4 regions of the Dechloromonas sp. ARDL1 genome follow, and region 1 is predicted to be linked to each of the others. Evidence: riboswitches for the same ligand, from Rfam matches in the RefSeq annotation. Region 1 holds a riboswitch; each other region holds the start of a gene.
What was found. Region 1 has a riboswitch for cobalamin ahead of AB6Q56_RS10255 (TonB-dependent receptor). Riboswitches for the same ligand answer to the same signal wherever they lie in the genome.

Region 1 (7,244 bases):
GGATGTCGTCCAGCTCCAGGCCAGCCGCTCGCAGCCGATCCTCGACATGCACCGCCTCGCCGCGCAAAACCCGGTGTGGGTGGTCACGGCGGCCAAGGCATAAGCCATGTACGCCTCCACCTTCATTTTCGGCAAGAAGCAGTTCGATGCGCGCTTTCATCAACTGGATCAAGCCATCGCCGAGGCGGCCAAGACCATTCCCGGCTATCTCGGCGAAGAAGCGTGGGAAAACCCGCAAACCGGGCTGTTCGCCAACGTTTACTACTGGGAATCGCTGGATGCCTTGCAAGCCTTGATGCAACACCCCCGGCACCTTGAAGCCAAGCAGGCGCAGGCTGAGTGGCTGGATGGCTACGAAGTCATCGTCTCCCAGGTCTTGCGTACCTATGGCGACAACCGGCTGACGGGGCTGCCGACCTCTCGGCAACGGGTCTCGGAAGGCGCCGCATGACGTCACTGGAGACCCCGCGTCTGCGTCTACGCCAATGGCGGGACGAAGATTTCGCCCCCTTCGCGGCGCTCAATGCCGACCCGCAGGTGATGGCGCATTTTCCCGCGCCGCTCAAGCCGGCGGAAAGCGATGCGCTGGCTACACGCTGCCGGGAGTTGATCGACACGCAAGGCTGGGGTTTCTGGGCCACGGAAATCAAGGCCACCGGGGAATTCATCGGCTTTGTCGGCCTGCACCGGCCGGTAGCCGAACTGCCGTTCTCGCCCTGCGTCGAAATCGGCTGGCGACTGGCCCGTCGGTTCTGGCAACAAGGCTACGCCAGCGAAGCCGCGCGCACGGCCTTGCACTTCGCCTTCGACGATCTGGCGCTGGATGAGGTGGTCGCGTTCACCGCTCTCGGCAACCTCCGCTCGCAAGCCGTGATGACCCGCCTGGGCATGCACCGGGCCGCCACAACCTTCGAGCACCCGGCCGTACCGGCCGGTCATCCCTTGCGCGAGCACTGCTGGTACCGCCTCGCCCGCGATGCCTGGCAAGCCCATTGAACACCGTACTTTTCGACTGAAAGAACCCGCATGACTGAACCAAAACGCTACGGCAAGCTGATCGGCGCCTCGCTCGGCCCCGGCGACCCCGAACTGATCACCCGCCGCGCCTGGGCTGCGCTGCAATCCGGCGCCCGCTGGTTGTACCCGGTCAAGAAGGCCGAGGAATCATCCTACGCGCTGTCCATCGTCGAGCGCGGCGGCATCGTCGTGCCGGGCGATGCGGTCGAGCTGGTCTTCCCGATGACCCGCGACGCCGAAATCCTCGCCAAGGCCTGGAGCCGCGCCGCCGTGCAGACCGTCGAACTGCTCGCCGAAGGCCGCGACCTCGTCTTCCTGGTCGAAGGCGATGCCTCGACCTTCGCCACCTTCGGCCACCTCGCCCGCGTCGTCCGCGAGCTGGTGCCGGCGGTTGAAGTCGAGACCATTCCCGGCGTTTCCTCCTTCGCCGCCGCCGCCGCGACCACCGGCGTGACGCTGGCCGAGGAAGACGAAACCTTCGCCATCATCCCGGCCGCCTATGGCGTCGAGGTCATCGACCATCTGCTCGACGAGTTCGACACCCTGGCCCTGCTCAAGGTCAAGCCGCTGGTGGATGAGGTCATCGAACTGCTCGAACGTCGCGAGCTGCTGACCACCTCGGTCTTCATCGAAAAGGTCGGCTCGCCGGACGAACGCATCGTGCGTGACGTAGCCAGCCTGAAGGGCGAAAAAGTTAACTACCTGTCGCTGATGCTCGTGCAGAACCCCAAGCGCGAGCGTGGCGAACTGCGCCGTGGCTGCCGCAAGCGCAAGGAAGCCGTCGATGTTTCCGCCACGGCCGCCGCCTGAAAACCCATAAAAACCAACCCCAACAGAGAACCCTTCCCATGAAAATCGCCGTCGTCTCGATCACCAAGCACGGCATCGCCCTGGCCGGCAAGGTCGTTGCCGCGCTGCCCGGTGCCCAGCTCTTCTGTCCCGAAAAATTCAGCACGGAAGGCGGCCATGCCGCCCCCGGCGCCTTCCACTGCTACGAAGGCAAGGTCGGCGACCAGGTGCCGGCGCTGTTCGCCGCCTTCGACGGCATCGTCTGCATCGTCTCGCTCGGCGCCGTCGTCCGCCTCATCGCGCCCCACCTGAAGAGCAAGGAAACCGATCCGGCCGTCGTCGTCATCGACGAAGCCGGCAAGTTCGTCATTCCCATGCTTTCCGGCCACCTCGGCGGCGCCAATCAGCTCGCCGGCCACCTCGCCACCGCACTCGGTGCGCAAGCGGTTCTGACCACCGCCTCGGACGCCCGCGAAACCATCGCCGTCGACCTGCTCGGCCGCGAACTGGGCTGGAAATTCGAGGCCACCCACGACGAAATTGTCCGCTGCAGCGCGGCGATGGTGAACGACGAAGCCGTGGCACTGGTCCAGGAAGCGGGCAGTACCGACTGGTGGGCGAACCATGCCAACGGCCGCAAGGGGCCGCTGCCGGCCAATGTGACGCAGTTCGGCAAGCTCGAAGAGGTGCCGCTGGATCGGTTTGCGGCTGTGCTGTGGGTCAGCCAGCGCGCCATGCCGGACGGCATCGCCGCGCAACTTGCCGGACGGCGTGTGGTTTATCGGCCGCAATGACGTACATGCAAGCGCTTCAACCGCTGCTTTCCGCCGTTGAGCGGCGTCTTCCTTTCTTTGCTTCGCCAAAGAAAGGAAGCAAAGAAAGGCGACCCCAGCGTTCGCGCCGGGCCGTTGGCCCGGTTCCCTGCGCTGCTCGATCAACCGGGCGGTTTGCAAAACTCGCCTGCGGCTCAAACATTGCAAACCGACTGCCCCCGGTCGCTCTGCGCTGCTCGGCGCTCTCGATGGGGAAGGGGGCGCTCCGTACCACGCTTGGTTACGGAGGGAGGATATGAACATCGCCCTCGGCCTCGGCTGCGACCGCGGCACCCCCGCCAGCACCATCGCCCAGTGCATCGCCGAAGCGCTGGCCCAAGCCACGGCCGCGCTGGCCGACGTGTGGGCCGTCGCTTCCATCGATCTCAAGGCCGACGAAATCGGCCTTGCCGAAGTCGCCCAGGCCAACGGCTGGACGATCCGCTTCTACCCGGCCACCGAACTGGCCAAGGTCGAGGTACCGAACCCGTCCGAAACCGTGCGCAAGTACACCGGCACCCCCTCCGTCTCGGAAGCTGCCGCCATTCTCGTCGCCGGCACCGACCAGAGCCACCTGATCATCGAAAAACACAAGCTGCGCGGCCCGGATGGCCGCAACGCCACCGTCTCCATTGCAAGGATTCCCCAATGAACGCACCTGAAACAGTCGCCCCCGCCACCGTGAAAACCGGCAAGATCATGCTCGTCGGCCTCGGCCCGGGCAGCAACGACCACCTCACCGCGCGCGCGCGCGCCGCCATTGCCGAGGCCGACACGATCATCGGCTACGTCACCTACATCCGCCTCGTCGCCGACCTGGTCGAGGGCAAGGAAGTGATCAAGAAATCGATGACCGAGGAACTCGACCGCGCCATCGAATCGCTCGACCGCGCCCGCCAGGGCAAGAAGGTGGCGCTGATTTCCTCGGGCGATGCCGGCGTCTACGGCATGGCCGGGCCGACCTTCGAGGTGCTGTTCCAGGCCGGGTGGACGCCGGATTCGGAGATCGAGGTCGAGATCATTCCCGGCGCCTCGGCGCTCAACACCTGCGCGGCGCTGGTCGGTGCGCCGCTGACGCACGATTTCTGCGCCATTTCGCTGTCCGACCTGCTGACGCCGTGGCCGACCATCGCCCGCCGCCTCGATGCCGTGGCCTACGCCGACTTCGTCGTTGCGCTGTACAACCCGAAGAGCGGCCGCCGTACGCAGCAGATCGTCGAAGCCCAGCGCCTCTTCCTGCGCCACCGCGATCCGCAAACCCCGGTCGCCATCGTCAAGTCCGGCTACCGGCCGAAGCAGCGCATCGAATTCACGACGCTGGAAAAAATGAACGAGTGCGACATCGGCATGTTATCGACGGTGCTGATCGGCAATTCCAACACCTTCGTCAAGCACGGCCTGATGGTCACCCCGCGCGGCTACGCCAACAAGTACGCGGTGGAAGACGGCGAGCGCAACACGCACGACGGCGAACAGGCCGGTCGTTCGCTGTCCACCGGCCTCAACGGCTGGATGGCGGCGATTCAGGCGAGCGGCAAGAGCGCCGCCGAACTGGCGGCCGAATACCGGCTGCCGGAAGACTACATTGCCGCCGTGCTGGCCAGCGAGGTGCCGCCCGAAGGCGAGGAGAACGCAATTGAAGGCTGAGCGCGACGCCGACGACATCGTCAAGCCGACGATTCGCGAATATAGCCGGCAGGTGCTGATCTGCACCGGCCCGCGCTGCACGCAGAACGGCGAGGGCGAAGCGCTGTTCAACGCCCTGCAGGCCAAGTTCCGCGCCGCCGGTCTCGGCGTCGATGCCGGTCCGGCCCGGGTCAAGCGCACCCGCACCGGCTGCGTCGCCGCCTGCCAGGGCGGGCCGATCGTCGCCGTGCAGCCCGATGGCGTGTGGTACTACAACGTCACTGACGAGAATATGGATCGCATCGTCGAAGAACATCTGAAGAACGGCCGGGTCGTCGAAGACCTCGTCTTCCACCGCAACGGATCAGGAGAATGAAATACGCGCCCCGCCGGCGTCCGGCCTGGCGGGGAAACGGGATGTAGCGCCGGACACATTGGCAACAGGTGCCCGCCGCCGCAAGGCGTCGGGTGAAACGGGAACGGGGTGCGCGACCGCAGCAAGGTCGCAATTCCCCGGCTGCCCCCGCAACGGTAAGCAAGTGCGGGTGCATCACGGCGATCCTGCAGGATCGCCAGCCACTGGAAGAACGCCGTGGCATTGCCGGCAGGCAGTGCGCGCGGGTCTTGCGGGAAGGCGATGCATCAAGACTTGCAAGCCCGGAGACCGGCCTGTTGCAAGGTGCCGTACCGCCCACCGGCGGGCCGGCAAGGTGTAACTGACCGTCTGCGGGGTTGCGGATGCGGCATTCGATGCATGGGCCAACACCATGCCGTGCCGGCATGCGCGGGCAGACGGTCGAACCAAGGAGTTTGACCATGTTGATGAAAATCCGCCGCCCCGCCAGCTTCCCTCGTTCGTTGCGCCCACTGCCACTCGCTGTGGCCGGTGCGTTGGCCGGCCTCGGCGCCGTCCATGCCGAAACCACGCTGCCCGCCGTCGCCGTCAGCGCCAGCCGCGATGTCGCCGGCCTCGGCCTCGATCAGCCGAACAACACCGGCAGCCGAACCGGCCTGAGCACACGCGAAACCCCGGCCAGCGTCGAAGCCATCGACAGCCACAATATCCGGGAACGCGGCGATTACCGGGTGATGGACGCCATTACCCGCAGTACCGGCCTGACTGGCATCGGCGCCAGCGGCAATGGAGGGTTGTCGTTTTCGGCACGCGGCTTTTCCGGTCCGAATTCCGTTGGTGTTGCCGAGGATGGTGTACGCCTGTCCACCGGTGCCGGAACGCAAACCCACCCCAGCGACAGTTGGGGCTATGAGCGCATTGAAGTCCTGCGTGGACCGGCATCCGTCGTTTTCGGCAGCGGCACGGTAGGCGCCACAATCAATGCGGTACGCAAGGCACCCAGCCGCAACGCCAGCGCGGAAGCGTTGTTCGGCATCGGCACTGACGGCAGCGCCCAGGCCGGACTGGGCGGTACGGGCGGGTTCGGCGAGATCGGTAGTTTCCGGGTCGATACCTACGGCCACCTCAGCCACGGCGAGCGCGATCTCGGCCAAGCGAGTGGCGGCAAGCTGATGAGTACCGTGCGCCTGCAACCCAGCAGCAACCTGCGTATCGAGCTTATCGCCGACTACAGCCAGCAAAGACCCGAACGCTACTGGGGCACGCCCCTGAACAACGGCCGTATCGACAGTAGCCTGCGCCGCGAAAACTACAACGTCGAGGACAGCACCATCGCCTACGAAGACAAGCGTCTGCGCGGCCGCGTCGAGTGGAATGCGACAAACTGGCTGACCCTGCGCAACGAGCTCTATTACTTCGAGGCCAATCGTCACTGGAAGAATCTCGAGCAATACAGCCTCAACCCGTCGCCCCGTACAGTGGACCGCTCGGACTACCTTGAAATCAAACACAATATGGAGCAGACGGGCAACCGCCTGGAAGCCGCCCTCCGCAATGAGCAGCATCGTGCCGTCTTCGGCTGGGAAGTCGCCAAGGTCAATTTCCGCAACACCAACAACTTCGCGTTCACCGGCAGCACGACGGTCAATGCGAACAACCCTGCGCATGGGAGTTTTCTCGGCGGCGACCTGACCTTCCCGAAATTCGATACGGAGACCACGCTCAACGCCTTTTACGCCGAAGATGCCTGGCAACTCGCCGAACGCTGGCTGCTCCTCGCAGGCTTCCGCTACGACACGGCCGACGTCTCGCGCCGCAGCCTGGTCAGCAGCAGCGGACTCGACAAGAGGCTCAACGGCAATGCCTGGCGACTCGGCCTGACACACAATCTGACTGCAACCACCAGCCTCTACGCACAGGCCAGCGCCGGCCATGACCCCATCGATAGCATCGTCACGCTCAATGTCGCCAACCGCGATTTCTCGCTGACCAAGGGCCGTCAGGTTGAAGCCGGGGTCAAGCAAAGTCTGGGCAACGGCCTCGGCGAATGGACCGCTGCTGTGTTCCGCATCGATAAAGACGACATCCTGAGCCGCGACCCGGCGAGTCCATCGCGCTGGATACAGGGTGGTAGCCAATATTCGCAAGGCGTAGAATTGAGCGCCGCCATCGCACCGAGAAAAAACTGGCGCTTCGAGGGCAACTACACGATCCTTCAGGCTCGCTACGATGTGCTGTATGACAGCGACGGTAGCAGCCGCGCCGGCAATCGGCCCACCGACGTGCCGGAACAGGTCGCCAACCTGTGGGGCCATTACCGCTTCGGCCCGTTCCAGGCCTCGCTCGGCGGGCGCTACGTCGGCAAGCGTTACGCCGACAATGCCAACACCGTCGCCTTGCCCGGCTATGTCGTCGCCGATGCCGCCCTCGCCTGGAAGGTGGATAACCGGACGACGCTGCGCCTCTTCGGCCGCAACCTGACGGACAAGGTCTATGCCACCACGTCCTACGGCAGTCAGCAGTTCGTGCTGGGCCAGGCGCGCCGCTTCGATCTCGTCGCCGAGCTGAAGTTCTGACATGGCGGGGGCGACGCTGACACGCTGGCTGCATCTCGGCCACCGCTGGCTCGGCATGGCACTGGGTTG
Region 2 (7,244 bases), 2.2 Mb from region 1:
CAAAACCAGAAATACTTCGCTCAGGCAACCTGTCGTACGCCACCCAGCGCCAGCCAGCCACGTAGCACACGATAGCCGACCCACAGGCCGAGCAGGACGATCAGGATCCAGGCGATGGGAATGCCGATGATGGTGATGATCAGCAAACCATAAACCACCAACCAGAGCAGCGTGAACCAGAAGGTGCGAATCTGCCAGACGAAGTGGCTTTCCAGCCACGTGCCGGCGACGTCGCTGCGCTTCAGGTAATTGAGGAAGACGGCGACCAGCGATGGCAGGCCGAAGACGAAACCGCCGGCGACGGTTGCCGACGAGGTGACGCCGATGACCACGGCCACGGCATGCAAACCGTAGATGACATGGGTCAACTGGACCAGAGACGGGCGAACACCACGCAGATCGGGAGAGGGGACAGGCTCGTTCATAACGATTACTCCGCCAGTTTCTTTTGCATGAGCAGCGCGTTGCCGGCTGCCGGATCAAGCACGTAGGGCGCGAAACCCGCCCGCCGATAGGAGGCCATCGCCCGCATGTTGCTGGAAAGAACCTCCAGCGTCAGCTTGCAGCAACTGAGTTCCCGGGCGCGCGTTTCGGCCCAGGCCAGCAAAGCCTGGCCGATCCCGCGCCCACGGTGTCCTGCGCGCACGATGAGATCGTGAACATTGAGCAGCGGCATGGCCGCGAAGGTGGAAAAGCCGGCAAAGCAGTCGATCATGCCGACTGCCTCGCCATCCAGCCAGGCCAACGCGCCATGGAAGCCGGGCACCGCCTTCAGGGTGTCGACCAGATGGATCTTGGCGTACGCTGAAAGACCATCGCCGCCACCCATCGGATCACGAGCGTAGTGATCGAGCAGGTCGAGAAAGGCCTCGACGTGGCTCAGGTCGGTCAGATCAGTCGGGGTGATGACAAGACGGGCATGCATGGTGGGTGATGCCAGATGGCTGAGAAAAGCACCATATTAAGCGCCCGCCCGCCACGGCTCAACCCATCGCGAAAACGGTCTCCGTTCCCTCGTCCCAGCCATCCCACAGAAAATCGTCGGCCCTGGCGTCGGCGATCAGGCGCAGGGCGTAATTGACCTGCTCCTTGTAGAACTCGCAGAAGGCGCCGGTCCTGTCCATGCCGCCGTTCATCTCGAAGGCTTCAGCCGGGCACGGCGAACCGCAGAAATGACGGATCGCGCAATCGCCGCAGGGGCTGAAACGGTCGACATCACGGCTCGTCACTTCGCGGAAGGCAGCTGAATCCAATGCCGCCTCGACGCCACCGGTCAGCAGGTTGCCGCCGTTGAAGCGCGGCAGGCCGATGAACTCGCTGCACGGATAGAGGCTGCCGTCGGCAGCCAGTGCGAAAAAGGCACGACCACCGCCGCAGGGCGAAATGTCGCACATCAGGCGACGCGCCGTCGGGGCCAGGATACCGATCAGGATATTGGCGAAGTTGGCGACCATCAGTTTGCGGCCGGTTTCCCGGTACAAGGCGTGGGTGCGGTCCAGCGCGGCAAAGAAGGCCTTGGCCAATTCACCGTCGGCCGGCTTGACACCGCGTGCCCCGGGCAGCGTGCAGCGTACGGTGTTGAGCATGCAGGTCGGTACTTCATGGGCGTGGAACAACTCGACCATATCGGTCAGGTAAGGCAGGTTCTCGGTCGTGCAGGTCGTGATGACGCTCCACGAGCCGTAACCGCGCAATTTTTCCATCGCCCGCAGCACCTTGGCGTGCACGCTCTTGCCGCCCCAGGTCAGCCGGGTGGCGTCGGTGATCTCCGCCGCCGGGCCGTCGAGCGACAGGCCGATGCTGACATTGCGCGAAGTCAGGAAATCGAGCGCCGCGTCGTCGAGCAAGGTGCCGTTGGTCTGCACGCCGAAGACGAAATCGTCCCTGAAAACATCGATCGCTGCGAAAACGGCGGCCCGATTCATCAGCGGCTCGGCGCCGTGGAAGATGGCGCGCGGCTTGCGGCCTTCCGGCATCACCGAGCGGAAGTAGTCGCGCAACTTGCCCAGCGAGGTGAGCAGGGTGCCGACCGGCATGTGCCTGCCGGCGCTGCGCTGGCTATCGGGCAAGTAGCAGTAGGTGCAGTCGAGATTGCAGCGCTCGGTCGGGTTCAAATAAACGCCGGAGGGCTTCAGGGCGAAGCGCAGGGCATGCAGTTCCTGGCGGAATCCCTCGGCTTTTTCGCGATAGGCGGCGAGCGTCGCCGGATCGAGTCCCGCACCGACCTTGTTCTTGTCGACCAGCGCCCAGAATGCGGTATCCGGGTCGGTCAGCGCGGCGTAGGTCGCGTGCCCGATGTCCACGGGCTGGAAATGCGGGGGGCGCGTCGCCCCCTGGGGCAGTGCCGCGGTCATTTAGCCGCCTTCCGGTCCATCAGCACATAGTGCGAGAGGCCGATACCATCCGGATTGCAGCGCTTGCGAATGGCGATGGTCGGGATGGCCGGCTGTGCCTGCAGCGTGGCGCTGGCCTGGGTTTCAATGGTGCCGGGTGCGACTTGAGAAACGATCTGGGACATTTTCCACTCCTCGGGAAGACAAAAACAAAAAGGGCCCCGGCTGAGTACACGCTTGTCACATGCGCTCAGCCGGAGCCCTTGCCTTGGCTCCAGTCAGGAATCGAATCGTCTTCTGGCTTCCGGATCAGCCGAAGCGCTGCGCCTTCCCGGCGAGGTAAGCCTCGCAAGTGGCTGGTCTGGCGACCGTGCAGTCTTCGTCCCCGGTTACAGCGGCGGGCCCGCCACGGATTCGCACCGTGTTCCGTATTTCGATTCCAACAGGAGGGCGGATTCTCTCAAAGCCCCGAACAGCGGGTCAATTCGTCCTAAATATCTAGTTCCTGCCACATGGCATCGACGCGTTTTTTGACGTCGTCATCCATGACAATGGGCCGCCCCCACTCGCGATTCGTCTCACCCGGCCACTTGTTGGTCGCATCCAGCCCCATCTTGGAGCCGAGACCGGCGACCGGCGAAGCGAAGTCGAGGTAGTCGATGGGCGTGTTGTCGACCAGCGTCGTGTCGCGCGTCGCGTCCATGCGCGTCGTCATCGCCCAGACCACTTCCTTCCAGTCACGGATGTCGATGTCGTCGTCCACGACGATGATGGTCTTGGTGTACATGAACTGGCGCAGGAAGCTCCAGATGCCGAACATGATGCGCTTGGCGTGGCCGGGGTACTGCTTCTTGATACTGACGATGGCCATGCGGTACGAGCAGCCCTCGGGCGGCAGGTAGAAATCGACAATTTCCGGGTACTGCTTCTGCAACAGCGGCACGAAGACCTCGTTGAGCGCGACGCCGAGCACGGCCGGCTCGTCGGGCGGCTTGCCGGTGTAGGTGCTGTGGTAGATCGGATTGCGGCGCATGGTGATGCGCTCGATGGTGAATACCGGGAACTCGGCCTGCTCGTTGTAGTAGCCGGTGTGGTCGCCATAAGGGCCTTCCATGGCCATCTCGCCGGGGTTGATCACGCCTTCGAGGACGATCTCGGCCGAGGCCGGCACCTGCAAGGTCGAGCCGAGACACTGGGTGAGCTCTGTCTTGCCGCCGCGCAACAGGCCAGCGAACTGGTATTCGGACAGCGAATCTGGCACCGGCGTCACGGCACCGAGGATGGTCGCCGGATCGCAACCAAGCACCACGGCCACCGGGAACGGTTGCCCCGGGTTGGCCAGCTGGTGGTCGCGGAAATCGAGCGCGCCGCCGCGATGCGCCAGCCAGCGCATGATCACCTTGTTCGGCCCCAACACCTGCTGGCGGTAGATGCCGAGGTTCTGGCGGGTCTTGTGCGGCCCGCGCGTGACGACCAGGCCCCAGGTGATCAGCGGCGCGATGTCGCCCGGCCAGCAGTGCTGGATGGGCAGGCGCGACAAGTCGACGTCCTTGCCCTCCCACACCACCTCCTGGCACGGCGCATTCGACACCCTCTTCGGCGCCATGTTGAGCACCTGCTTGAGGATGGGCAGCTTCTCCCAGGCGTCCTTCAGGCCCTTGGGTGGTTCCGGCTCCTTGAGATAGGCCAGCAACTTGCCGACCTCGCGCAGCGCCAGCACCGATTCCTCGCCCATGCCCAGCGCCACGCGCTGCGGCGTGCCGAACAGGTTGGCGAGCACCGGAATATCATGCGCCCGGCCCTGCGTCGTCGGCTTCTCGAACAGCAGCGCCGGCCCGCCGGCGCGCAGCACGCGGTCGCCGATCTCGGTCATTTCGAGATGGGTATCGACCGGCATGCCGATACGCTTCAGATCGCCGGTCTTTTCCAGTTGCGACATGAAGTCGCGCAGATCATGGTATTTCATCGCGTACGGTACGAAAAATGGCAGCCGACACAGGCCGCGGTCAGTTTGGGTAACTGGGCCAGCGCCTTGTCGCGATCGCCGGTCTTGGCGACGGCGGCAAATTCGCTGACCGCCTTGTGACCATCCATGCCGATACCGTGCATGGCCGGCGGCATGTGCGGACCGGGACGAGCGTCGAAAGGCTTGCTGCGGTGCTTGCCCATGGCCGAGACGCCGAGCTTGGCTTCCGCCACCTCGCCGGCCTCGCGCACCTTTCCTTCGGCCATCAGCGTCAGCACCTCGTTGACGGCTACCAGGTTGTCGAGCATTTCCTGACGCAAGACCTCCTGCGCCGGCTCGGGCAGCTTGGCCAGTTGGCGCGCATCTTCGGCCATGGCTAGCGTCGAGGCCAGGGCCAACAGGGAAAACAGGGCTTTCATCAGAGACTCCTTCCGGAAATCAGGAAATCGAGCGCGATACCGGCGAAGATGGCGGCACCGACCCAATTGTTGTGCAGGAAAGCCTTGAAGCACGGCATGCGCTCGCGGCCCCTGATCCAGGTGTAATGCACGCCCATGATGCCGGCCGCAACGGCCAGCCCGGCATGAAAGGCCCAGCCCAGATGCAGGCTGTAGCCGACCCAGCCGATGACGCCCAGCGTCACCGCATAGCATGCCATTACCGCCGCCACGTCGTAGCGGCCGAAGGTGATGGCCGAGGTCTTGATGCCGATCTTCAGGTCGTCATCGCGGTCGACCATGGCGTATTCGGTATCGTAGGCGACCGCCCAGAAAACGTTGGCGAGCAGCAGCCACCACGCCTCGGCTGGAACGCCGCCCTGATGCGCTGCATAGGCCATCGGGATGCCAAAGCCGAAGGCGATGCCCAGATAGGCCTGCGGAATGGCCAGAAAACGCTTGGTGAAGGGGTAGCTGGCGGCGAGAAAGAGGGCCGGTACGGACAGCCAGATGACCAGCGGCTTGCCGAGCAGCAGCACCAGTACGAAGGAGGCGACGCACAATCCTGAGAAGAGCCACAGCGCCTCGCGGGTACTCACCTTGCCCGCCGTCAGTGGCCGCTCCTTGGTGCGTTCGACGTGCTTGTCGAAATCGCGGTCGGCGAAGTCGTTGATCACGCAGCCGGCAGAGCGCATCAGCACGGTGCCGAGCACGAACACCCAGAGCACCATGAAATCCGGACGCCCCAGGGCTGACAGCCACAGGGCCCACAGCGTCGGCCAGAGCAGGAGCATGATGCCGATCGGCTTGTCGAGCCGCATCAGCTTTTCGTACAGGTCGAGTTTTTCCTTGAGCGCAGTCCAGTTCATCTTTGGATTCTATCGCGGGGCCGCATACTCATTGCGCCGTCTGACGGCGGGCCTGCTGCCAGGCCACCACGGCCTGCCCGGAATGGGCGAGAATGGCCTGATAGTGCGCTTCCGGCAGCGCATGGCGCAACGAGGCGAACAGTTGCTGCGTGCCGTCCTGCGCCAGTGGTGATTCGGGCGCCTTGTCGGAAAGCAGGCAAACCTGGATATTAGCCAGCGCGTCGGCCACCAGGCGCCAGCCCAGTTCCGGCATTTTCCGGTCGAGCGCCACCATCAGGCTGCCCAGCGTCTGCACGATGGCCTCGACCTGCTCCGCCGACTCGGATGCCGCCATGGCATGCCACAGCGCCATGTGGATGCCACGCCGCAGATCGACCTTGAAATCGATGGCATCGCTTTCGACAGCCTCGATCTGCTCGAAATATTTCTGGAAACGGCTTTCCTCGCGCGCATCGAGACGCGTGCGCAAGCCACCGATCAAGGCCGTCAGCGGATGGATGGCAGTCAACCCAAAAGCCTGCGTATAAGCCAGGCCCCACTGGTCGAGGCCGCTGATCAACAGGGCCAGGCGCAAGGCGCGGGCATCGTCATCGCCGCCGGCCCGGCACCAGTTGGCACACTGCGACGCTACCTCGCCCAGCACACCCACATCGGGAGCCCCATCGTTCGACACGGCCTGGCGGAATACCCCGGCAAACACATCCTGCGCCATGCGCGCGGCCAGGCGCTGGATATCGGCATTGGCCAGGGCGGCCAGTTGATCGGCGGGAATTTGTGCGGCAGTCGTCATGTCGAAGGCAGGCAAACGTAAAAAGCGGCATTTTACCGGGCCGCCAGGCTACCCGCTGCCAAAGCTAGGCCACATCGCGGGTATCATCCACAAAAAACACCAGCCCAGGGCTCACCCGGCCCCACTCAGAGACCCCATCCATGAACGCACCGCTCTACGCCATTCCGCTCAAAACCTTGAGCGGGCAAGCCACCGACCTCGGCCAGTACCGCGGCCAGGTCCTGCTCATTGTCAACGTCGCCTCAAAATGCGGTCTGACGCCCCAATACGCCGGACTGGAAACACTGTTCGAGACCTATCGCAGTCGCGGCCTGCAAGTACTCGGCTTTCCGTGCAACGACTTCGCTGGCCAGGAACCGGGCAGCGCCGACGAGATCGCCACCTTCTGCGCGACTCAATATCACGTCGGCTTTCCGATGTTCGAAAAGGTCGCCATCAACAGCGCACCGCGCCATCCGCTCTACGCTCACCTGATTGCCGCCCGGCCAGAGATCAGTTTCCCGGCAGCCAGCGACTTCGTTGAAAAGCTTGGTCAGTACGACATGCTGCCCACGCAGCCGGACGACGTGCTGTGGAATTTCGAAAAATTCCTGATCGGCCGCGACGGAACGATATTGCAACGCTTCTCGCCCGATACCCCGCCGGATGATGCCGCGCTCGTCGCCGCCATCGAAGCCGCCCTCGCCCAGGCCTGAATCTGCATGAACACACGCTACACCCCGCCGCCCCCGCCGGCCCGGCCCGACGTTTGCCAACCGACGGGCTCGGCCGACCTGGCCATGCTCGACGTCTACATGCCGATGATGAAATCGGCCGCCATCCTGTCAGCGGGCAAACTGGGCCTGTTCG
Region 3 (7,244 bases), 1.4 Mb from region 1:
CAATTGCCAACATAGCGGGATACTCGCGTGCTAAGGCTATCCCTATCCCGAGCAATAACAATCCGATGACAGCTAAGAGAAGCGCGAAAAATTTGATCATATACAGGACATTGCTTACGGGTTGGGTAGCCGCAAAAGTTGAGGTTACAGATTGATACCAAAGTCATGCATTAAATCACATGGGATACCAACTGCTTTTCTTCTCGTTCGAGTTAATTGTGGCTGTCTGCCGTGAAGCAGACTTCTGGATGGCTGATTGTGGCCGAATCTCGACATCCGCTATACAACGGCGTTAAGACGCAAACGCCACCCAGTTCGCCACCAAACCCAGATAAAACCCGATCTCGGCCACCTGCTGCACCGCCCCCAGGCAGTCCCCGGTATACCCCCCCAGCCAGCGCCGGAATTTCCCGACCAGCCATAGCGTCGCCACGGCAGCCAACGCAACACCGGCCAGCACTTTCCACCACGGCAACAACACCAGCGGCGCTGCGGCGAAACACAACGCGACGAGCAGATTGCCGCCGGACATCCGCGTCGCCAGCGGTCTGGCCTTGCTCGACGCGTCTTCGCGCACGTAGTCCATGGTCGCCAGCAGCATCGTCGCGCAGAAGCGGGAGACGGCGTGGCCGGCAAGCAGGGCGACGGGGACCAGCGCCGGGTCGAGCGACGTGAGCAGCACGAACTTGCCGAGCAAGGCCAGCACCAGCGCGACGACGCCGTAGCTGCCGACGCGGGAGTCCTTCATGATGTCGAGGATGCGTTGTTTTTCCCAGCCGCCGCCGAGGCCGTCGGCGGTGTCCGACAAGCCGTCTTCGTGGAAGGCTCCGGTCGCGTACAGCGTCGCCGCCATCGACAGCAGGACGGCGACAGACTGAGGCCACAGGTGCAGGGCCAGCCAATAGACGAGCGCGCCGATGCCACCGACCAGCAGGCCGACAGCCGGGAAGTAGCGGGCCGAGTGGTTGAGCGCCTCGGCCGAATGCCCGACCCAGCCGGGTACCGGCAGCCGCGTGAAGAAGCGGATGGCACCGAAGAAATATTCCAGTTCGCGACGGATCATGTTGCAGCCCTCGATTCCCGCCCACGCCTCAGGCAAGCCTTGAGACGGGCGGGGGTTTGCCTGGGTAAGCGGCTTATTCCTTGTCCGAGACGCCGGCCGATTCGAAGCTGGCCATCTCGTTGAGGAAATTCACCGCCGCCTGGACCAGCGGGTAGGCCAGCGCGGCGCCGGTGCCTTCGCCGAGGCGCAGGCCGAGATCGAGCAGCGGTTCGGCGCCCATGGCGAGCAGTTGCGTGCGGTGGCCGGCTTCGGCGGAGCGGTGACAGAAGACGCAGTAGTCGAGCAGGGCCTGGGCGAGGCGCGAGGCGACGAGCGCCGCCGAGCCGACGATGAAGCCGTCGATGAGCAGGACCATCTTCGCTTCGGCAGCAGCGAGCATGGCGCCGACCATGGTGGCGATCTCGAAGCCGCCGAATTCGGCGAGCACGGCGAACGGATCGTTGTCGCCGCCGCCGTTGCGGTAGCGCAGCAGCGCCTGTTCGAGCAGGTCCTGCTTGCGGGCGAGGCCGGCGTCATCCAGACCGGTACCGCGCCCGACGCATTCGGCCAACGGCAGGCCGGTCAGGCAGTGGGTGAGCAGCGAGGCGGAGGCGGTGTTGCCGATGCCCATTTCACCGAAGCCGACGACGTTGCAGCCGGCCGCTGCCAATCCGAGGACGATGCCGGCGCCCTGCTCGATGGCTTGGGCGCACTGGGCGACGGTCATCGCCGGTTGCTCGATGTAGTTGGCGGTACCCGGTGCGATCTTCAGATCGATGAGCCCTTCGCGCTCGCCGCCGAAATCGTGCGCCACGCCGGCATCGACCACCGACAGCCCGAAGCCGTTCTGGCGGGCGAAGACGTTGATCGCCGCGCCGCCGGCCAGGAAGTTCTCGACCATCTGCCAGGTCACGTCCTGCGGGTAGGCCGACACGCCGGCCTTGGCAGCACCATGATCGCCGGCGAAGACGAGCATCTGCGGGTTGTTCAGGCTGGGGGTCAGCGTCTGCTGGATCAGACCGATTTTCTTGGCCGTCTTTTCGAGCAGGCCGAGCGCGCCGAGCGGCTTGGTCTTGCGGTCGATCTTGTGCTGCAGGGCGGTGTCGATGTCGCGGTTCGGGGCCGCGATGTTGAACTGGTGGTCAAACGAATGCATCCGATTCTCCAAAAGCAAAAGGGCCTCGCGGCGACGTTGTCCAAACGCTGCCGCGAAGCCCTGTCCACAGGCTTCCATTTTCAAGAAACGCCAACAACATGAAGCGAAGCGTTCCTGGCTAGGCGCGCCGCTGAAGGCAGTACAAAAAGTACGGCAAGGCAGCACAACGACGCCAGGATCATTTTGTTGGCGTTTTCGACACGTCTTCTGGCTCTCGGATCGTCCGTTCGCCGCGCCTTCCCGCCGGGTCTGTTTCCCCTTGGCAGTGACATCTTGCAGCGACCGTCCCCGATTACAGCGGCGGGCCCGCCCCGGAATTGAGTCCAACTCGCACCGGGTTCCGTATTGTCGAAGCGGCGATTATAGCGGTTGCCGCCCTGCCCGCCTTCACCCACAATGCCGCCCATGAAAGAACTGATCCTCGGCGGCGCGCGCTCGGGCAAAAGCCTGCTCGCTGAAAAGCGCGCCCAAGCATCCGGACTCAAGGTCATCTACCTTGCCACCGCCCAGGCCCTGGACGGCGAGATGGCACGCCGCGTCGCCCACCATCGCGAACGGCGACCGGCCGAATGGGGCTGCGTCGAGGAAACCCTGCACCTGACCGACCGCCTGCACGACCTGGCCGCGCCGGATACCTGCATCCTGGTCGATTGCCTGACGCTGTGGCTGTCCAACCTGCTGTTTGCCGGAAAGGCCGCCGCGCAGGCCGAAGCCGGCGAGGCCATCGACTGCCCGCTGTTCCGCACGCAGACCGCAAACCTGATCGAAGCGCTACCAACGCTGCCGGGGCACATCATCCTCGTGTCGAACGAAGTCGGCTGGGGCATCGTGCCCATGCACCCGGTTTCCCGCCTGTTTGCCGACGAACAAGGCCGTTTGAACCAGCGCGTCGCCGCCGTCTGCGACCAGGTAACGCTGGTCAGCGCCGGACTGCCGCTGCAGCTGAAACCCCGCTGAGATACCGGCTTGTACCGCCGGTCACCCGACCGGCGGCAACGGTTCCCTCCTCCCGCCGGCCGGCGTATGCTTGCGCGCAAAGGGACAACCGCCATCGGCAATATAACGATATGCAAAAGCTGCTCGACATTCTGGCGTCAGGCATCCACGACGCAAAAAATCAGCTGTTCCAGGCCGAGTCGACGCTGATCGAGGCGGAAAGCAAACACGGCATCGATCTCGGCGAAGCGCGCTACGCCATCGAGGCCGCTGCCCAGCGCCTGTCGCGCACGCTGACCGCCTACCGGCTCGGGCGCCACGACCAGGCGCTGGCCGTCGTGCCGACCGTGGTCTGCGACCTTTGCGACGAGGTTGCCCTGGCCCAGCGCCATCACCTTGCCGCCGCGCAGATCCGGCTCGAAATCGACTGCCAGGCCTTCGACGAATGGCCGCTCGACCGCGACCTGCTGACCGACATTCTCAACAATGCTGTCCAGAACGCCGGGCGTTTCGCCAAGAGTTGCGTCCGCCTCAGCGCGGCGATGGACAACGGCGGCTTGCTGCTGCGCGTCGAGGATGACGGCCCGGGCTACGCGGAACTGCCACCGGCCGGCGGCACCGGGCTCAAGCTGGCCAAGACGCTGGCCGCCCTGCATGCGCGCAAGGAGCGGCACGGCCACCTGCATCTGGACAACGGCGGTCCGCTTGGCGGTGCTCGCTTCACGTTGTGGCTGCCATGAGCAACCTCTACGCCAAGAAACGCTTCCTGGTCGTCGACGACATGCCGACGGCCCGCGATGCCCTGCGCACGGTCGCGCAGAACATCGGCGCCTTTTCGGTCGAGTTCGCCGCCAATTATCAGGACGCGCTCTATCGCATCCGCAACAATACGCCGGACGTGATCCTGTGCGACTACATGCTGGGCGAAGGCCGCTCCGGCCAGCAACTGCTGGAGGAACTGCGCCGCTTCAACCTGCTCGCCGACGAAAACATCTTCATGATGGTGACCGGCGAGCAGTCTTACGAGCAGGTCGTTTCGGCCGTCGAACTGGTGCCGGACGACTACATCATCAAGCCTTTCTCGCCGGAGAAACTGCTCCTGCGCCTGGACCGCATCGTCGCCAAGAAAGAGTTCTTCAAGGATTACTACCAGGCCAAGCGCAAGCAGGAATATGCCGAGGCGCTGGCCATGCTCGCCCAGAAGCGCGACAGCGAGGCGGGCCGCCCCTATCGCTTCGAGATTCTCCGCCAGCAGGCGGAAACGGAAATGGCCAGCGGCGATGCCAAGACCGCCGAAGAGACCTACCGCGCCATCCTCAACAACTACGAATTTCCCTGGGCCCGCGCCGGCGTGGCGCGCAGCCTGCACAAGCAGGAGCGCCTGAGCGAGGCACGCGAGGAAATCGAGCGCGTGGTCAGCAACACGCCAACGTTCTTCGATGCCGCCGATCTCAAGGCCAGCATCTGCATGGCCCAAGGCGAAGCCGAAGAGGCGCAGCGCGTACTCGACGAGGTAGCCAAGAAGACCCCGCGCAACTACTTGCGCAAGCGCCTGCTGGCCGAAGCCGCGACCCTCAATGGCGACGATGAGGCTGCGCGCGCCGCGATGGCCGACGTCATCGCCAACGACACCATGCCCGGCGCCGTACAGCCGGAAGACCGGCTCGCCCTGGCGCGCAGCCAGGTCAACGCCAACGACCTGATATCGGCGGAAAAAACGCTGGTCGGCCTGAAGGAGTCGGAACTGCAGAACCTGACACTCGATCTGCAGGCCAGCTATGCGGCGCTGCTGGCGATCTCTTCGCCCGGCAAAGGCAAGCCGCGCTTTGCCGGCCTGCGCCCGGCGCTGATGTCGGCCGCACTGGAATCCACGCCGCGCCTGGACATCCTGCGCGCCGCGCTGACGCTAAGCGACCATGAGTTGGCCGACCATCAGGCCGAAACCCTGATGGAGGCCGACGACGCCAAGAAGACCTTTGGCAGCACGCGCAAGCTCTACGCCCTGCACGGACGGGAAATGGATTTCCGCAACATCCAGAAGCAGGTCGCGCTCAAGCGCATCAAGCACGAGACACCCGCCGCCTGAACGGCGGCACCCTTCAGCGCGGCAGCCAGGGGGCCAGCTTCGACCAGTCGAGCGCCGCCTCAACCGAATCGGCCAGCCGATCCAGATCGGCCTCGCGCCGGGCGGCGAAATCGACGGATTGACTTTCGGTCATGCCGGCCCAGGCGAGCAGGGCGCCGAGTGCTTCCGGATGGTCGAACACGCCGTGGCAATAGGTGCCGAGTACCTGGCCGTCATCGGAAATGGCGCCATCTTGCCGGCCATCGGCCAGTTCGACGGCGGCAGCAGCCAGCCCCGCGCCGCGCGTCACGCCGAGATGGATTTCGTAGCCGGTCATGGCCGGATTTCCGGGCAGGGCCAGGCGACCGCTCACGTTGCGCAACTGCTTTTCGCTTTCCAGCGTCGTTTCAACGTCGAGTACCGCGAGGCCCGGCGTGCTGCCGGCCCCTCCCTCCAGGCCAAGCGGGTCGTGAATCGTCCGGCCGAGCATCTGGTAGCCGCCGCACAGACCGATGACCTTGCCGCCATAACGCAGGTGCTTGCGGATCGCCCGATCCCAGCCCTGCGTGCGCAGCCAGTCGATGTCGGCCCGCACCGCCTTGGAGCCGGGCAAGACGATCAGGTCGGCCGCCGGCGGCGCTTCGCCCGGCCCGACCCAGCGGAAGTCGACTTCCGGATGCAGGCGCAGCGGGTCGAGATCGTTGTGGTTCGAGGTACGCGGATAAGCGGGCGCAACGACCTTCAGTTTCGCGCCGCGCTTGTCGCCGATGGCTGACGTGGCAATAGCGTCCTCGGCGTCGAGCATCAAGCCGTGCAGGTAGGGCAGGACGCCGAGCACCGGCTTGCCGGTACGCTCCTCCAGCCAGGTCAGGCCGGATTCGAGCAGGCTGATGTCGCCGCGAAAGCGGTTGATGACGAAACCGACGACCCGGTTCTGCTCGGATGGCGACAACAGTTCGAGCGTGCCGACCAGATGGGCGAACACGCCCCCCCGGTCGATGTCGGCGACGATGATCACCGGACAATCCACCGCCTCGGCGAAGCCCATGTTGGCAATATCGCGGGCGCGCAGGTTGATCTCGGCCGGGGAGCCGGCGCCTTCGACCAGCACGCAGTCGTAGCCTGCCATCAGGCGCTCCCAGGATTCGAGCACGGCCTTCATCGCCCGCGGCTTGTATTCCTGATAGTCGCGCGCGTTCAGGTCGGCCGCCACCTTGCCGTGGATAACGACCTGCGCCTTCTTGTCGGTGGTCGGCTTCAACAGCACCGGGTTGAAATCGGTATGCGGCGCCAATCCGCAGGCCAGCGCCTGCAGCGCCTGCGCCCGACCGATCTCGCCCCCGTCGACGGTCACCGCCGAATTGAGGGCCATGTTCTGCGGCTTGAACGGCGCGACGCGCACGCCCCGGCGCTTGAGAATGCGGCATAGCGCAGCGACCAGCGTGGATTTTCCGGCATCGGAAGTGGTCCCCTGGACCATCAGGGCAGAACGGAGCATGGCGAGCCAAATAGACAAAAACGTGGATTATCGCGGAAATGGGATGGGCTGGACCGGCAATACGCGATAAAGCGCGCGGTGCGCCACGGCGATAAAATCCCGAATCGACGGCGGTGCGACGATCCGCACCGGCAGCCCCGTTCAAAAACCGAAAACCATGACGACCGCCATCTCAAACCTCGCCACCTTGATCCGTTCGATGGAACCGGTGCTCCATGCCGGCACCTATGCCTACTGCGTCGTTCCGCACGGCAGCGACATGGCGGGTCTCAAGCCCGTGGCGACGATTGTCGAGAGCGAAGGCATCACGGTGATCCTGCCCGAGGAACAGGCCGTCGAAGCCGGGCTGGCCATTGTGTTTCGCGCGGCATGGATCACCCTGACGGTTCATTCGGACCTCCAGGCTGTCGGCCTGACTGCGGCCTTTGCCGGCGCGCTGGGGCAGGCGGACATCAGCTGCAACGTGGTTGCCGGCACCTTTCACGACCACCTCTTCGTTCCGGTCGAGCGCGGAGAGCAGGCACTGGCCACGCTGATCATGCTGCAG
Region 4 (7,244 bases), 2.0 Mb from region 1:
GCATGAAATTGCGCGCCTGATAATTGCGCACCCCGAACCATGGAACAGTGCCCAGACGTGCCAGATCGTCGATGGAAACTTCATCAGGTTCTGACTTCATCAACCAGTACTGCATTGCTTGAATCCCGGAAATGAAAACGGGCGGCAGACGAATCTGCCACCCGTTTCTCTTACTGCAAATACAGGCCCCCGCGAGTGCCGTCAGGCCGGCATCCTGAACCTGGGTTCAGAGTGGCTGCTTTCCTCCCGCATCAGGCACACTCGATAAAGAGCGCGCACAACAGCGGTTTCAACGGTCCGCAACCGATGCCAATCAGCATTGGTTCAAGGAATGTATGGCCTTAACAAACACCGCAGGGAACACTCGGCGGGTGACGCCAGAAACGCCGGGAATCAGATGTCCAGACGTTGCTGAGGCGCCAGCACGGCATCCAGCCGCGCTCCCATGTCTCCGATTCTACGCTTCGTTTCGGAAGTATCAACCGCTTCCGCAAACTCTTTTTGCTCACCCGTTGCGGCTCCCGAAAGATGCTCGTGGGCGATGTTGAGCGCAGCCATGACGGCAACGCGTTCAGCGATGGTGTTCTTGGTACGCTGGGCGATCTCGCGCATCTTGTCGTCAACCAGATCGACCGCAGCAAGCAGTGCATCGCGCTCTTCGGGTGCGCAGGCGACACGGTACTCGCGCCCCATGATCTTCACGTCGAGGAAATTCGGCTCCAGACTCATCTCAGGCATCCTCGGGAATCTTGTCCATCAGGCCTTCGAGACGCTCGCGCGCAGCGGTCATGGTCTGACGCAAATGCAACCGCTCGGCCTCGGCAGCGACCATCTGGTTTCGCAAAACCTCGTTCTCGGCACGCAACTGGTGAACCAGGGCGATTACCTGCTCGATCTTGGCTTCAAGCGATTCAATTTCAGCGTTCATGGCGCGCACTATAGAGGCTAAAACGCCGCATGGTCAAGGACTAAGCCTTTATTCTCAAAGTGGTTTATAGCACTGTGCCGCAAATCGGCAGATGCCTCGGCGCCAAGATAAATGTAAAATGCTCGCCGTCTCAGGTGCTGCAGGAGGATTCTCCAACTGCAGTTAAACGGGAAAGCGGTGCGTCTCATAACAGACCATTCCGCTGCTGCCCCCGCAACGGTAAGCAAGTGCGGGCGTATCACGAGGCCACTGGGGTTTTCCTGGGAAGGCGATACGTCAAGACTTGCAAGCCCGGATACCGGCCTGACACGCCCATTGGAAGCGCCACGGGGAAGTGGCTTGTGCCCGCCCTCGGCCATCCCCTCGCGCTTTCCGTTCAATACTGATCCGGTATGCGGGGACGCCTGCCGGGAAAGGAAAGTCATGCATCCGATTCGTCATCGTGCTGCCGTTGCAGCCGCCATTTCCGTACTTGCCGGCCAAGCTCAGGCACAATCCAGCGAACTTGACACCGTGGTTGTCACTGCAACCCGTTTTGCTGAAGCTGATCCCAAGATTCCAGCCAACGTATCCGTCCTGACTCGCGACGATCTGCGTAATATTCCCGCCACAAACCTCCCGGAACTGCTTAAATCGGTTGCCGGCATCGAAAGCCGCCCTCTTTATGGCCCCTTGGGCATGGACGCCACTGTGGACATGCGAGGATTCGGTTCGACCGCAACCAGTAACACGCTGATTCTGGTCGATGGGATGCGCATGAACCCAGCCGACATGGGCAGCATCATCTGGTCGGCCATTCCACTATCCGGCATCGAGCGCATCGAAATCATGCGGGGATCGGGTTCGGTACTGTATGGCGACGGCGCCACCGGAGGTGTCATCAACATCGTCACCAACAAATCGGCAAAGCCGCGGGCAAATATCGCCGCCACGATGGGCAGCAGGCACTTCCAAAGCCTGTCCGGCGAATTCGGCACCGGTGGTGAAAGGGGATACTTCAATCTTTTCGCCAGCGAAGCATCGACCGATGGCTACCGCCAGAACAGCCAACAAGATCAAAAGGTGGCCAATGGCCGGGCGGGTCTCTGGCTGGGCAACGGGGAACTATTCGTCGACTATGCCGCCTATCAGGAATCGGCAGGACTGCCCGGCAATCGTCTGAGCGCCGCCTACCGGAACGATCCTCGCGGCACAGCAACACCGTATGACACGCAGGAGCGTGATGGCTACAAGATTCGTCCGGGTGTCAGCTATCGCTTGGGCAAAGACGTAACTATCGAAGCCGAAGTGGGCGTCGATCACCAGAATCTCAAGTCGAGCTATGTGAAATCGTCTTATTTCAGCGACCGTACTCGCGACACCGTTTCGTTTACGCCTCGAGTCCGTTGGCAACACGGCCTGATGGGACAACAGAGCGAAACCGTATTCGGATATGACTACTACGACAGCAGCGTCAGTTCGATCAACCGAGGAAGCCCCAACCAAGGGGCTGCGCAAACGAGCGCGGCCTGGTATTTCCAGAACATCACGAGCCTGACCTCCAATCTCAACCTGACAACCGGCTATCGTGAGCAAACCGTCCGGCAATCCGCCTACCAGGATGCCTACGCTCCCTGGTTCTCGCCAACCATGTCAGGCAACTCGACACGCACGCGCAGCGCCTACGACGTCGGGATCACCTATGCGAAGGAAACCTGGCGCGTCTTTGGCAAGACCGGCAAAACCTTCCGTTTCGCCAACACCGATGAGCTTTTCGGCTCCGATGCCTTTGGCACGCCTGTTTTTGCAGGTGATCTGCGCCCTCAACACGGCACCATCCATGAAATCGGCGGACAAATCCGTGGCTCGACAACATCGCTCAGGGCATCCCTTTACCGCCTCGACCTGAAAGATGAAATCGGCTACGACGGAGCCCTTTTCGCCAACACCAACTTCGCACCCACCCGCCGTGACGGAATGGAAGTCGAGGGTGATTGGCAAGTCAACGGCCTGCTGACCCTGAAGGCAAACTACGCCTATATTGATGCGAAATTCCGTGAAGGTGCCTACATGGAGAAGGCCATTCCGCTCGTCGCGCGCCATCAGGGCAACGTTCAAGCCATACTGAAAACCGGCAGCTTCGGGACTTACTCCGCAATAGTCCATCACACGGGCGAACGCCGTTACGGAAGTGACTTCGACAATACCCACGGCACCCTCGGCGGATACACAACACTGGATTTGCAAGCCACCTGGGACTTCAAACCCTGGCAAGTCAGCGCCAAGCTGATGAACGCTACCGATAAAAAGTACTCTCCGTTTGCCGGCTATTCTGCATTCAGAAGCGATACGTACTACTACCCAGCAGATGGCCGGGCCTTGTTCGTAACCGGCCGATACGCCTTCTGACACTGACGCAATGCCCACCCGCCAACGCGCCACCCTGATTCTCGCCAGCCTCGTGCTGTTGGCAGGCGTGAGTTTCGGATTTGCGCTGACGGCGGGTAGTTTCAAGGTTTCCTGCGCCGACGTGCTCGCCGCGCTGCTGGGCGGTGACGGCGGCGGTAGCGAGATCGTATTGCAGCTGCGCCTGCCGCGTGCCATTGCCGGCTTTGCCTGCGGAGGCTTGCTGGCGCTGGCCGGGGCGCTGATGCAGGTGCTGTTGCGCAACCCGCTGGCCGACCCTTACGTGCTGGGTATTTCCGGTGGTGCCGGGGTAGGTGCGATGTTCGCCATCATGATCGGTCTGCCGCTGCTCGGCATCGATGGGCTGGCTTTCGTCGGTGCCCTCGGCGCGATGTTCGTCGTCTTCGGGCTGGCGCACGGCGACGGCAGCTGGACGCAGACGCGCCTGCTGCTGACCGGCGTCATTGTCGCCGCCGGCTGCGGTGCGCTGGTCGCGTTGATGCTGGCCATCGCCGAGGAGCACAAGCTGCGCGGCATGCTGTTCTGGCTGATGGGCGACCTTGGCCAGAGCGCGCAGTGGTGGCCGGCCCTGCTCACACTGGGCGTCGCGCTGGGGCTGGCCATGCCTTTCGCCCGCGAGCTGAACCTGCTGTCGCGCGGCATGATGCAGGCGCAGGCGCTGGGCGTCGCGGTAGACCGGCTGCGCTACGCGATCTACCTGCTCGCCTCATTGGCAACCGCCGCATCGGTCACCACGGCCGGTTCGATCGGTTTCGTCGGCCTGGTCGTACCGCATCTGGTGCGCCTGGCCACCGGCAACGACCAACGCCTGCTGCTGCCGGCCTCGGTGCTGGCCGGCGGCTCGCTGCTGGTGCTCGCCGATACGCTGGCCCGCACGCTGATCGCCCCGCAGCAGCTGCCTGTCGGCGTCTTGACGGCACTGATCGGCGTGCCGGTCTTCCTCTTCCTGCTGTCGAGGCAGCCGAAATGAGCGCCCCACTGCTCGAAGCCCGGCAACTGCGCGTCGCAGTCGGCGACAAGACGATCATCGACCACCTCGACCTCAGTCTCGCGGCTGGCGAACGCCTGGCCATCCTCGGCCGCAACGGGGCCGGCAAGTCCACCCTGCTGTCGACGCTGGCCGGCCTGCGCAAACCCGCCGGTGGGGCGGTGCTGCTCGACGGCGAAGATGCGGCTTTGCTGCATCCGCGCCAGGCGGCGTTGCGCCGGGCCTGGCTCGGCCAGTTCCAGAACGACCCGTTCGGCTCGACCGTGCTGGAAACCGCACTGACCGGGCGCCATCCGCATCTCGGGCGTTGGGATTGGGAAAGCACGAAGGACGCAGACCTCGCCCGCAGCGCCTTGCGGGCGGTCGGCCTGGCCGGCATGGAAGGGCGCCAGATCCATACCTTGTCCGGCGGCGAGCGCCAGCGCCTGGCCATCGCTACATTGCTGACCCAGGCGGCGCCGCTCTACCTGCTCGACGAACCGCTGTCCCACCTCGACCTCAACCACCAGATGGCCGCCCTCGAACTGTTTGCCGGCGCGGCGCGCGACGGCGGAGCCGGCGTCGTCATGGTCCTGCACGACCCGGCACTGGCCCACCGCTTCTGCGACCGTGCCCTGCTCGTTTATGGCGATGGACAAACCAGCCTGGGTACCGTCGACAACATCCTGACGGCGGCAACGCTGTCCGAACTCTACGGCTACGGCCTGCGGCAGATCGAAGATCGCGGCCATCGCTGCTTCATCCCGGAATAGAAAAATGACCGTGACCCACGAACAACGCATGCAGAAAAAGAAAGCCGTCGTCGATGACAAGATCGCGGCAGCGCAGGAAGAGCGCGGCGTGCTGGTGATCAACACCGGCAACGGCAAGGGCAAGTCGAGCGCGGCCTTCGGCGTCGTCGCCCGCGCCTTGGGCCATGGCCTGAAAGTCGGCGTCGTCCAGTTCGTCAAGGGCCGCTCGGATACGGGCGAGGAAGCGTTCTTCCGCCGCCAGCCGGATGTGCAATGGCACGTCGGCGGCGAGGGCTTCACTTGGGAAACCCAGGACAAGGAGCGCGATGCGCGGGCCGCACAGGCCGCCTGGGAAGTGGCCTGCGGCCATTTGAGCAATCCGGAGATCGGCCTCGTCGTGCTCGACGAAATGACCTACGCCTTCAAGTACAGCTGGCTCGATCTCGAGGCCGTCATCGCCAAGCTGCTGGCGCGCCCCCTGATGCAGCACGTCGTCATCACCGGCCGCGCCGCTCCCCAAGCCCTGCGCGATGCCGCCGACACGGTAAGCGACATCGGCATGGAAAAGCATGCCTTCCAAAGCGGCATCAAGGCCATGCCCGGCCTCGAATTCTGAAGCCAGTCCGATGAAAACCCTGTGCCGCCTGGCCCTGTACGGCCTGCTCTGCCTGATCGTCACGGCCAGGGCCGGCGACATCGACCTGCCGTCCGAAGTCCGGGCCGAAGCCAGTATTCAACGCGGCGAACGCGATGGTTACTGGGAAAAAGTGCTGATCGTCCGCCTCCCCGAGGCACGCCGAACGCTCTCCACGTCCGACGGCCTGCTTGATGCCCGCGCCGCGATCAACCACGCCGGCCACCCGCAACTTTGGCACAAGCTGGGCATTGAGTTCATGGGCCGCGATGGCCGCGGGGGCAAGGCTTACAGCGAATACATCCATGCCGGGACGGCGCGCCGCCTGCACCTGGATAAATCGGCCGTCGCCCACATGGCTACCGCCGCCGACATGGACAATCTGGCGGTTGTGACCCGGCGCCACGGCCCGCTGACCGTCACCGTACTGGCCACGGCCGGCACCAAGTCCAATGCCATCCGCACGGGCGTCGATGCCGGCACCTACATCGAAGGCAGCGAACCGGCCGGCACCATCAACCTGTTGGTCCTGACCAACATCCGCCTCACCGACGCTGCGCTGTCCCGCGCCCTGATCACGATCACCGAGGGCAAGACGGCCGCCCTGCAAGACCTGCAGGTGCCCAGCACCTATACGCCGACGGCGCAGGCGACCGGAACCGGCACCGACAGCATCATCGTCGTTTCCGGTACCCAGGGGCCTCAGGCCAGCTACACCGGCGGCCACAGCCGGATCGGGGAACTGATCGGCAAGGCCAGCTACGAGGCCGTCGTCGCCGCGCTGGGCAAGCAGAACGGTTTCTTCCTGCCCGGCAGCCAGCGCTTCGCCGCGACCGACACGGCACCGGCCAAAGCCGGGGAATCCCTGCGCCTCGCCCTGCTCCACCTCGATCCGGTCCCGGGTGACATCGCCGACAACCGCCGCCGCATCGAAGCCGGCATCCGCGAGGCGATTGGCCAAGGAGCCGACTGGATTGTCACGCCCGAACTGGCCGAAACCGGCTACAACTTCGCCAAGCGCATCGGCACCGACTGGATCGCGCCCTATCCCGACGCCTGGATGGGCAAGCTGGCCGCCATCGCCCGCGACAACCGGATAGCACTGTTCATCGGCTTTGCCGAGCGCGATGCCAAAAGCGACAAGCTGCACAACAGCGTCGCCGTCATCGACCGCGATGGCAAGCTGCGCGGCACCTATCGCAAGCAGCGCCCGGTCGGCAGCGTTGAAAGCTGGTCGACGGCGGGTAGCGATGCAGCGCCCTTCATCATCGATGGCATCCCCGTCGGCGTACTGATCTGTGCCGATACCTACAAACCCGAACCAGCGGCCCGCCTGCGCGAGCAAGGTGCCGCCATCCTGCTCGCGCCCAGCAACTGGCCGCCGGTGGATGGCATGGGGCCGGGTAGCGCGTGGGAAGAACGCAGTGCAGAAACCGGCGTGCCGCTGGTGGTGAACAACCGCACCGGCCGCGAACCGGAACTCGATTTCACAAACGGCGAAAGCGTCGTCGCCGTGGGCGGGGAGCGACGTTTTGTTTTTGCCGCCGAGCAGACACG

Region 2: it holds a riboswitch for cobalamin, as region 1 does, so the genes downstream of both, cbpA (modified peptide precursor CbpA) here and AB6Q56_RS10255 (TonB-dependent receptor) in region 1, are expected to answer to the same signal.
Region 3: it holds a riboswitch for cobalamin, as region 1 does, so the genes downstream of both, cobT (nicotinate-nucleotide--dimethylbenzimidazole phosphoribosyltransferase) here and AB6Q56_RS10255 (TonB-dependent receptor) in region 1, are expected to answer to the same signal.
Region 4: it holds a riboswitch for cobalamin, as region 1 does, so the genes downstream of both, AB6Q56_RS20000 (TonB-dependent receptor) here and AB6Q56_RS10255 (TonB-dependent receptor) in region 1, are expected to answer to the same signal.

Annotation. Positions count from the first base shown of each region.
Region 1 is NZ_CP168939.1:2,075,106-2,082,349, forward strand. It holds gene cbiE (precorrin-6y C5,15-methyltransferase (decarboxylating) subunit CbiE) at 1-103, shown strand, start outside; gene AB6Q56_RS10220 (antibiotic biosynthesis monooxygenase family protein) at 107-451, shown strand; gene AB6Q56_RS10225 (GNAT family N-acetyltransferase) at 448-996, shown strand; gene cobI (precorrin-2 C(20)-methyltransferase) at 1,027-1,827, shown strand; gene AB6Q56_RS10235 (cobalt-precorrin 5A hydrolase) at 1,866-2,600, shown strand; gene AB6Q56_RS10240 (cobalamin biosynthesis protein) at 2,875-3,270, shown strand; gene cobJ (precorrin-3B C(17)-methyltransferase) at 3,267-4,265, shown strand; gene AB6Q56_RS10250 ((2Fe-2S) ferredoxin domain-containing protein) at 4,255-4,620, shown strand; cobalamin riboswitch at 4,670-4,931, shown strand; gene AB6Q56_RS10255 (TonB-dependent receptor) at 5,061-7,175, shown strand; gene AB6Q56_RS10260 (PepSY domain-containing protein) at 7,177-7,244, shown strand, end outside.
Region 2 is NZ_CP168939.1:4,241,048-4,248,291, reverse strand. It holds gene AB6Q56_RS21020 (DUF4870 family protein) at 21-425, opposite strand; gene AB6Q56_RS21015 (GNAT family N-acetyltransferase) at 431-925, opposite strand; gene cbpB (peptide-modifying radical SAM enzyme CbpB) at 984-2,354, opposite strand; gene cbpA (modified peptide precursor CbpA) at 2,351-2,518, opposite strand; cobalamin riboswitch at 2,607-2,810, opposite strand; gene ubiD (4-hydroxy-3-polyprenylbenzoate decarboxylase) at 2,824-4,299, opposite strand; gene AB6Q56_RS20995 (cytochrome C) at 4,296-4,718, opposite strand; gene ubiA (4-hydroxybenzoate octaprenyltransferase) at 4,718-5,605, opposite strand; gene AB6Q56_RS20985 (hypothetical protein) at 5,634-6,395, opposite strand; gene AB6Q56_RS20980 (glutathione peroxidase) at 6,536-7,090, shown strand; gene AB6Q56_RS20975 (methyltransferase) at 7,097-7,244, shown strand, end outside.
Region 3 is NZ_CP168939.1:3,441,040-3,448,283, forward strand. It holds gene AB6Q56_RS17075 (hypothetical protein) at 1-100, opposite strand, end outside; gene AB6Q56_RS17080 (adenosylcobinamide-GDP ribazoletransferase) at 293-1,063, opposite strand; gene cobT (nicotinate-nucleotide--dimethylbenzimidazole phosphoribosyltransferase) at 1,137-2,198, opposite strand; cobalamin riboswitch at 2,379-2,608, opposite strand; gene cobU (bifunctional adenosylcobinamide kinase/adenosylcobinamide-phosphate guanylyltransferase) at 2,595-3,155, shown strand; gene AB6Q56_RS17095 (sensor histidine kinase) at 3,266-3,874, shown strand; gene AB6Q56_RS17100 (response regulator) at 3,871-5,220, shown strand; gene AB6Q56_RS17105 (cobyric acid synthase) at 5,234-6,697, opposite strand; gene AB6Q56_RS17110 (ACT domain-containing protein) at 6,855-7,244, shown strand, end outside.
Region 4 is NZ_CP168939.1:4,037,531-4,044,774, reverse strand. It holds gene AB6Q56_RS20020 (EVE domain-containing protein) at 1-115, opposite strand, end outside; RNA gene ssrS (6S RNA) at 183-363, opposite strand; gene AB6Q56_RS20010 (cell division protein ZapA) at 394-729, opposite strand; gene AB6Q56_RS20005 (hypothetical protein) at 731-928, opposite strand; cobalamin riboswitch at 1,044-1,249, shown strand; gene AB6Q56_RS20000 (TonB-dependent receptor) at 1,442-3,316, shown strand; gene AB6Q56_RS19995 (FecCD family ABC transporter permease) at 3,327-4,304, shown strand; gene AB6Q56_RS19990 (ABC transporter ATP-binding protein) at 4,301-5,074, shown strand; gene cobO (cob(I)yrinic acid a,c-diamide adenosyltransferase) at 5,079-5,669, shown strand; gene AB6Q56_RS19980 (adenosylcobinamide amidohydrolase) at 5,680-7,244, shown strand, end outside.